DNA from 2 places in the Pseudomonas serbiensis genome. Region 2 is predicted to be linked to the other one. Evidence: predicted binding sites of a transcription regulator. Region 2 holds the regulator's gene; the other holds the start of a gene.

Region 1 (4,284 bases), on a different contig from region 2:
CTGAACATCCGTGTCAGGGCGGCATAGGGCCTGGGATAGCGATAAGGGGCGAACGCTATCCATATCAGAGTCACGGAACAATGAAGCGCCAACCCAAGCCCGCCGCCTTTCCACCCCATCACCCCGCCCATGACAGCAAGCGGCAGTGCGTGCTGCACCACCTTGGCGTTCGCGGTCGGCCCGCTGATGACATCAGGCAGAAGACGAAGGCTCAGCCATTCATCCAGTGTCGCAACAACCTCGCAGAGCGGACGCCATATATACATGTACGCCATAAGGCCAGGAACCATCAGCAAGGGATACAGAATCAGAAACCACAGATCCTGATCCGGCTGGAAATACAGCGAAAGGCCGAACAGCAAAACTACAGGCAAGGCCGCAAGCCCCAGCCAGCGTCTGGCCTCAGGAGAAAAAGGCTCATGCGCCCGCTTCCAGCATTCAAGGTCGGCATCGGGAAAGGCTTCTAGAACACCGGGATATCGCAGCGTCATTTGCTCGACAAGCCGTTTGCAGATAACACGTACATTGTCATCTTCAGCCCTGGCCATTCGCCTGCGCTCAACAGGACTATAAGCACCCAGCAATAAATGCACGGCACGCCCCTCGGCACTGAACGGCTTTTTACTGAGCAGACGCTGCAGATGTCGGACAAAATCATCCTTTTCAACGCGATCAAGCAAGCGCTGCCAGATAAAGGCAGGCTCCGGGTGCAGGTCTTGCTTCGCATCCCAGCCAAACAGGGAACAAACCTGCTCGAACAAGGCAGAGTTCCAGCCGGTTGTGTTGTGCAGCAGGATCATGACCCAACGCTGCAAATGCTCACTGCGCTCCAGCGACGCCAGCCAGGGCTGTTGACGCAACGCCTGCAACTCATCAATGAAGGCCTCTGTATCTTCGACCTGTAGTCGAGCCTGCAACTGCGACTGATGGGAGTCGAGCAATGCCTGGGTCAACCAGACAGCCTGATCACCATTCATAGGCGCTTGTTGCCATGGAGTGAGCCAGTTCAACTGCCTAGTCGCGGCCCGGAGCAGACTGACCTCACCCTCAGGATCGGCAAGGCAACGCAGCAACAGTTCTTGCTCAAAATCTTGCGCACAACCCAGTGCCTGAGCCTGAAGATAGTGCTCAGGCAGATTATCGACTGTTGTTTGATCAACCAGCACCCGCCATGACGGCGATGCATCATGCCTGGCTGGCGCCACCTGATCAGGCAGTTCGGCAACCTCATCGCTTTCGTCCCGATAGCGAGCAATATGCAAAGCCTGCTCATAAGCATCGCGCAGGCGCTGAAAGCCCTCGGCATCGTCATCAGGACGATTGCTTTTAAGCAGCCGCGCATACTGCCGCTTGATGCTGCGCTCGTCGGCGTCATCAGGCAGTGACAGAACCGTCCAGCAATCACTCATCGCTGCCACTCACTTTATTCGAAGTCGTCAATGCGCTCCCTCCAGCCGATCTTTCCATTACCAAGTGATACAGGCAGTGCATCATCATAACCGCAGCAGACTGTCGATTCTGCGACTTGATTCCAGCAAATATCGGCAACTTTCTAAAGCTGAACCGCTTTAGGTCGATAGTTTCAGACTGTCAACTCCCTATCGACGGCACTTCCCATGACTCTCAGAAACCTCAACATCGCCCCACGGTCGTTGCTTTGCTTCGGCTTTTTTGCATTGTTGGTTACAGCACTGGGACTCTTCTCACTGCTGCAATCATCTGACTTGAAAGAGTCCCGGGAAACACTGCAAGACAACGTATTGCCAACGGTTCAGGCAGTCGATCAGATCAAAAGCGATCTTTTGACCATTCGACTTGGCAACAGCGGTCTGCGCCTGGCACAGGACGCCACCGCGACCAATGCAGCCCAACAGCGTGTCGTTCAGGCTCGTAGCAGCCTTGAAGCCGATGTCCGCAAATTACAGTCCTTGCTGGTCACCGATGAAGGCAAGAAGACATACGACAGCATGTCCCGCAATCTGAACAACTATCTGGCCATACACTCGCGGTACCTGGAGGCCATGACGCAAAAACGCGAGGACATCATCACCGCGCTGACCCAACCGACGGGTGAAATGACCCTGGCAGCCGATCTGTTGGCCAAGGACATCGCTGAGATTTCCCGCCTGTCAGACTTGAAGGTCGCAGAATCCGATGTCGCCGCCGACAAGACCTATGCCCAGGCTCGCAATGTCACGATCATTGCCATTCTTGTCGCGCTCGCCGCGACGCTGGCATTGGCCGGCATATTTACCCGCAGCCTGACGGCACCGATTGCCAAGGCATTGGCGGTGGCCGAACAGATTGCGGTCAATGACCTCAGCAAACCCATTGCAGCCGACGGCAAGGATGAGCCGGGACGCTTGCTGGCCGCCCTCTCGATCATGCAGCAGAACCTGCGACGCACGCTGAGTGAGTTGGGTAACTCATCCAATCAACTGGCTTCCACGTCCGAAGAATTGACGGCCGTGACCGAAGATTCCCTGCGCGGCGTTCAACGCCAGAACGATGAAATCAATCAGGCCGCCACCGCAATCAATCAGATGAGCGCAGCGGTTGAAGAAGTGGCGCGTAACGCCATCATGGCCTCCACCGCCGCACAGGAATCCAGCAAGTCGGCAGAAAATGGCCGTAAACGTGTAGACGAGACTGTCAGCGTGATCAACGAGCTGCACGAATCGGTCGGCGCTACCGCCATTGAAATCGATGGTCTGGCTGTCGAGGTGCAAAGCATCAGCGGGGTTCTGGATGTCATCCGGGGTATCGCCGATCAGACCAACCTGCTGGCCTTGAACGCAGCAATCGAAGCGGCTCGGGCCGGTGAAGCAGGTCGTGGCTTTGCGGTGGTTGCCGATGAGGTACGAGCACTGGCTCACCGCACCCAACAGTCGACTGCCGAGATCGAGAAAATGATCGCGTCCATTCAGGGCGGTGCAAGCAAGGCCGTCAGCGCAATGGGCCACAGCAGCGAACGGGCTCGTACCAGCCTCGACGTCGCACAGGCAGCGGGCCACGCACTGGTGGAAATCACCGCAGCGATTGTGCAGATCAACGAGCGCAACACCAGCATCGCCTCAGCCACGGAACAACAAGCGCAAGTGGCCCGTGAAGTGGATCGCAACCTGACCAGCATTCGAGACCTTTCAGCCCAGAACGCTACAGGTGCAAACCAGACTTCGGCAGCCAGCGGAGAGCTGTCGCAGCTGGCAGTCGGCCTTAATCAGTTGGTGTTGCAGTTCCGGATGTAAGCTCACCAAATCTTGAAAACGCTGGTCGCCGGGCAATTAATTGCTCGAAAGCGACCGGCTCACTCACCCTCAGCGCTTTGACGGTCAGCCCGCAACCGCCACAACAAGGACTGTCGTGCATGTGCCACACGTGGCTGACGCAAGGCGCTGGGAATCCACAGCAAATAATACTCACGACTGGCCGGGCCAACCGGAGCCGGTATTTCCAGAAGCTCGCCGCGTTCAATGTAAGGGCGGCATAAATAAGCCGGCAACGCACTCCAGCCAAATCCCTCCTTGAGCAGACTGCATAAAGTACGCAAGTCCTGGCCTACCATCGCCGGCATCAGATTGGGTGCTTCTATCCTGTTCACTTCCAGCCAGCCATCGATGAGCGGCAGGTCCAGGTTATAGGCAAGTACCGGCTCACCCAGCAACGCTTCATTGAAATCCGGCGCACGAGTCAAACGCTGAACCACGGACGGTGCCGCCACCGCCAGGACGTCATCGACAAACATCAGCTCACTGCGCAGGCGCTTATTATTGGGGGGTGCGGCAGAGATCCCGAGATCGCAGTGACCTTCGATCAGCATATGCGTGATCGATTCCTGGTTTCCGCTCTGCATCCTGATGCGAATGCCGACCTCCAGCAGAGGCAGCAATTGTCTGGCCACCACTTCAGCCAGAACGTCAGCGTGCCCGATGATTTGCAACGCCCCCGCCAACTCCACCGAACGCGCTCTTGCCGATGACAGCGCGGCTTCGGCTGCATCGAGCTTGTCTCCGATATCCGCTGCCAGTTCGTCCGCTGCGGACGTAGGTTCGACGCCCCGCGACTGACGCTCGAACAGGCTCCTGCCTATCGCAGCCTCAAGCCCCGAAATGTGCTGCGACACCGCTGGCTGCGTCAGGCTCAAGGTCCGCGCCGCACCGCTGATCGAACGCTGTCGGTAAACCTCGATAAAGGTCCTCAAACGAACAAGAGACATACATATCCCATAAATTATTTTATGACTGCACAAAAAAGCCGTTGTTATACATCAGGCCTTGGCCCTCA
Region 2 (4,284 bases):
TAAACATATCGAACCGACGCTCGAAGAGCCGCCGCGCCCGTTTGCCCAGGCACCAGCACCCGCTGTAGAGCCGGCAGTCGGTCAACGCGCCTACGACTCCATGCGTCACGAATTGAATGGTCTGCGCGAGCTGCTGGAAGTCCAGCTCGGCTCCCTGGCCTGGAATCAACTGCAAGGCAGCCGTCCGCAGCAGGCCAGCCTGTGGCGTCGTCTGCAGCGCGTCGGTCTGTCCGGCCCGCTGTCGCGTGACCTGCTGGCGATGATCCCGGAAATCGACGAACCACGTCAGGCCTGGCGCATGTTGCTGGCTCACCTGGCGCGAATGATTGCCGTGCCTGACGTCGAACCGCTCGAAGAAGGTGGCGTGATCGCCATGGTCGGCCCTGCCGGCATGGGCAAGACCACGACCCTCGCCAAGCTGGCGGCTCGTTATGTTCTCAAGTACGGCCCGCAGAATATCGCGCTGGTCAGCATGGACAGTTTCCGTATCGGTGCCCAGGAGCAGCTCAAGACTCTGGGGCGCATCCTCAATGTTCCGGTTACCCACGTCGATCCGGGCCAGTCATTGGCCCAGGCGCTGGAGCCGCTGCTGCGCAAGCGCGTGGTGCTGATCGATACCGCCGGCCTGCAGGCCAGTGATCCGGCCTTGCGCATGCAGCTGGAAAGCCTCGCCGGACGTGGCATACGTGCCCGCAACTACCTGGTGCTGGCGACAACCAGCCAGAAGCAGGTACTGACTGCGGCCTATCACAGTTACAAGCGTTGTGGTTTGGCAGGTTGCATCCTGACCAAGCTTGATGAAACCGCAAGCCTCGGAGAAGTGTTGAGCCTTGCGATTGGCCATGAATTACCTGTGGCTTATTTGACGGATGGACCACGTATTCCTGATGACTTGCACCTGCCGCGTCGCCACCAGTTGGTGAGCCGCGCAGTCAGCGTGCAAATGCAGGATGAGCCGAGCGAGGAAGCGATGGCCGATATGTTTGCCGACCTCTATCACACCCCTGGCAAGAGAGTGGGGTAACTGATGGATATTACTGGAATGTCCCTGCATCAATGGTCTGCCAGGCATTGTTCGTTCGCGAACGTGCAGCCCGTAATGTGGTTTCGGTCTACGCAAGACAAGGTAAAGAAATAACATGGGCAGCATGCATCCCGTACAGGTTATCGCAGTGACCGGTGGCAAAGGTGGCGTCGGTAAGACTAACGTGTCAGTGAACCTTTCACTGGCCCTGGCCGAACTCGGCCGGCGCGTCATGCTGCTCGATGCCGACCTTGGTCTGGCCAATGTCGATGTTCTGCTGGGCCTGACGCCCAAGCGCACGCTGGCTGACGTCATCGAGGGCCGTTGCGACCTGCGCGATGTCCTGTTGCAGGGGCCGGGCGGTGTGCGCATCGTGCCTGCGGCGTCCGGCACCCAGAGCATGGTCCATCTTTCAGCAGCCCAGCATGCCGGCCTTATCCAGGCGTTCAGCGAGATTGGCGACAACCTCGATGTGCTGGTGATCGACACCGCTGCCGGTATCGGCGAGTCGGTTGTCAGCTTCGTGCGCGCAGCGCAGGAAGTATTGCTGGTGGTCTGCGATGAGCCTACCTCGATTACCGACGCCTACGCGCTTATCAAGCTGCTTAACCGCGACTACGGCATGAACCGTTTTCGTGTTCTGGCCAATATGGCCCAGAGCCCACAGGAAGGGCGCAATCTGTTCGCCAAACTGACGAAAGTGACTGATCGCTTCCTTGATGTGGCTCTGCAATATGTCGGTGCCGTTCCTTACGACGAGTGTGTTCGCAAGGCGGTTCAGAAGCAGCGCGCTGTTTACGAGGCGTTTCCACGCTCCAAATGCGCACTGGCTTTCAAGGCCATTGCCCAGAAGGTTGATACCTGGCCGTTGCCGGCCAACCCGCGTGGTCATCTGGAGTTCTTCGTCGAACGACTTGTTCACCAGACCAGTGCGGGGCCTGTTCAATGACAGCGAGCGGCTTTCAAATGTACAGCAAGGCTTCCAGGAATTCGCAGTACGAACTCATCGAGCGTTACGCGCCGTTGGTCAAGCGTATTGCCTACCACTTGCTGGCGCGTCTGCCTGCCAGTGTGCAGGTTGAAGATCTGATCCAGGCCGGCATGATCGGCTTGCTGGAAGTTTCTACCAAGTACGACTCCACCAAGGGTGCGAGTTTCGAGACTTATGCCGGGATTCGTATCCGCGGTGCCATGCTCGATGAAGTGCGCAAGGGTGACTGGGCGCCACGTTCGGTGCATCGCAATACGCGCATGGTGAGTGACGCAATTCGCGCAATTGAAGCAAAAACCGGTCGTGACGCTAAAGATCATGAGGTTGCTGCCGAACTCCAGTTAAGTCTCGATGATTATTATGGGATTTTGAATGATACCTTAGGCAGCCGTCTCTTCAGCTTCGACGACCTTTTGCAGGACGGCGACCATGAAGGGTTGCATGAGGACGGCGCAAGCGGCTCGCTCGAACCGTCGCGTGACCTGGAAGATGAGCGTTTCCAGGCAGCGCTGGCAGATGCAATCGCCAACTTGCCGGAGCGTGAGCGGCTGGTATTGGCGCTGTACTATAACGAAGAGCTGAACCTCAAGGAAATCGGTGAGGTGCTTGGGGTCAGCGAGTCGCGGGTCAGCCAGTTACACAGCCAGTGCGCAGCTCGTTTGCGAGGGCGTTTGGGGGAGTGGCGAGCGCGTTGATGGGCGATTTGTGACTTGCAAGAGTCTCAGGTTGTCGCAAGCCGGCTGTGCAGAGCGTTACGTGGTATCAGGATAGACAAGGCAGGAGCCTGTTCGGACAGAGCCTATGGCCTGCTGGTTCAGGTTTCTGTTTTGTTGTTTTGCCAAGCCCGTCGTCGTTTTCGTACAGCCGGGGGTGTGCTGTGCCAGTATTGAGTGAACAGCGTGTTCAGGTGCTGAATGCGTTAAAGACTGCTTGGAGGTCGAATTGGACAAGAACATGAAAATCCTCATCGTTGATGACTTCTCAACGATGCGGCGGATCATAAAAAATCTGTTGCGTGACCTGGGGTTCACCAACACATCCGAAGCGGACGACGGCATCACTGCCTTGCCGATGCTTCAAAGCGGTTCCTTTGACTTTCTGGTGACTGACTGGAACATGCCTGGCATGACCGGTATCGATCTGTTGCGTCAGGTGCGTCAGGATGAGCGTCTCAAAAGTCTCCCGGTACTGATGGTGACCGCTGAAGCCAAGCGTGAGCAGATCATTGAGGCTGCCCAGGCTGGTGTGAACGGTTACGTCGTGAAACCGTTCACGGCCCAAGTGCTGCAAGAGAAGATCGAAAAGATCTTTGAACGCGTCAACAGCTGATGCATGCCGCGAGGGCGCTATGGACAACAACGATTCACTGGGTGACTTCGAGTCAACCCTGAAGAAACACGCGCAGGAACTGGTTGCCAGCCTTGAAAAAGGCCGCTTCGGTGATGCCGTGCAATTGATCCATGAGCTCAACCAGGCTCGTGACCGTGGCCTGTATCAGGAAGTCGGCAAGCTGACTCGCGAACTGCATAGTGCGATCGTCAATTTTCATATTGACCCGAACATGCCGCAAGCCGAAGAAGTGTCGCAGATCACTGATGCCGCCGATCGTCTGTCGTATGTTGTACGACTGACCGAGAATGCGGCCAACCGCACGATGGACCTGGTAGAGCAGAGCACGCCGCTGATGAACGGGCTGAGCGAAGATGCCAAGTCGCTGAGCGCGGACTGGGGGCGTTTCATGCGTCGGGAAATCGGTGCTGAAGAGTTTCGTGATCTGGCCAAGCGTGTCGACGGTTTCCTGTCCCGTACCGAATCCGAAGCTCATACCGTTGCCAGCCATCTCAATGACATTCTGCTGGCCCAGGATTATCAGGATCTTACCGGTCAGGTGATCAAGCGCGTTACGCAGCTGGTCACTGAAGTCGAAAGCAATCTGCTCAAACTGGTCCTCATGGCCAGTCATGTCGACCGCTTTGCGGGCATCGAACATGACGAAAAAGCGATCCTTGCTGAAAAAGATCCTAAAAAACATATCACGCAGGGTGAAGGTCCGCAGATTCATGCCGATAAACGTGAAGACGTCGTATCCGGACAGGATGATGTAGACGATCTGCTATCGAGCCTTGGCTTCTAGGTCTGTTGACGGTTAATTTTAGGGAGCACCCCAATGAGCTTCGGCGCCGATGAAGAGATCCTTCAGGATTTTCTGGTAGAGGCCGGCGAAATTCTGGAGCAGTTGTCTGAACAGTTGGTCGAGCTGGAAAGCCGA

The links. Region 2 encodes FliA, which starts transcription of late flagellar genes. Its sites were predicted from a motif close to CTAAAGTTTNNNNNNNNNNNGCCGNTAA; they were not measured.
Region 1: Q6A51_RS27020 (methyl-accepting chemotaxis protein) is a predicted target of FliA. The motif match lies at 1,553-1,580, and genes of this name have one in related genera.

The regions. Positions count from the first base shown of each region.
Region 1 is NZ_JAUQOO010000041.1:10,397-14,680, reverse strand. It holds gene Q6A51_RS27025 (J domain-containing protein) at 1-1,409, opposite strand, end outside; gene Q6A51_RS27020 (methyl-accepting chemotaxis protein) at 1,617-3,248, shown strand; gene Q6A51_RS27015 (LysR family transcriptional regulator) at 3,308-4,216, opposite strand.
Region 2 is NZ_JAUQOO010000003.1:255,247-259,530, reverse strand. It holds gene flhF (flagellar biosynthesis protein FlhF) at 1-1,024, shown strand, start outside; gene fleN (flagellar synthesis regulator FleN) at 1,140-1,973, shown strand; gene fliA (RNA polymerase sigma factor FliA) at 1,970-2,710, shown strand; gene Q6A51_RS06075 (chemotaxis response regulator CheY) at 2,970-3,344, shown strand; gene Q6A51_RS06070 (protein phosphatase CheZ) at 3,364-4,149, shown strand; gene Q6A51_RS06065 (chemotaxis protein CheA) at 4,183-4,284, shown strand, end outside.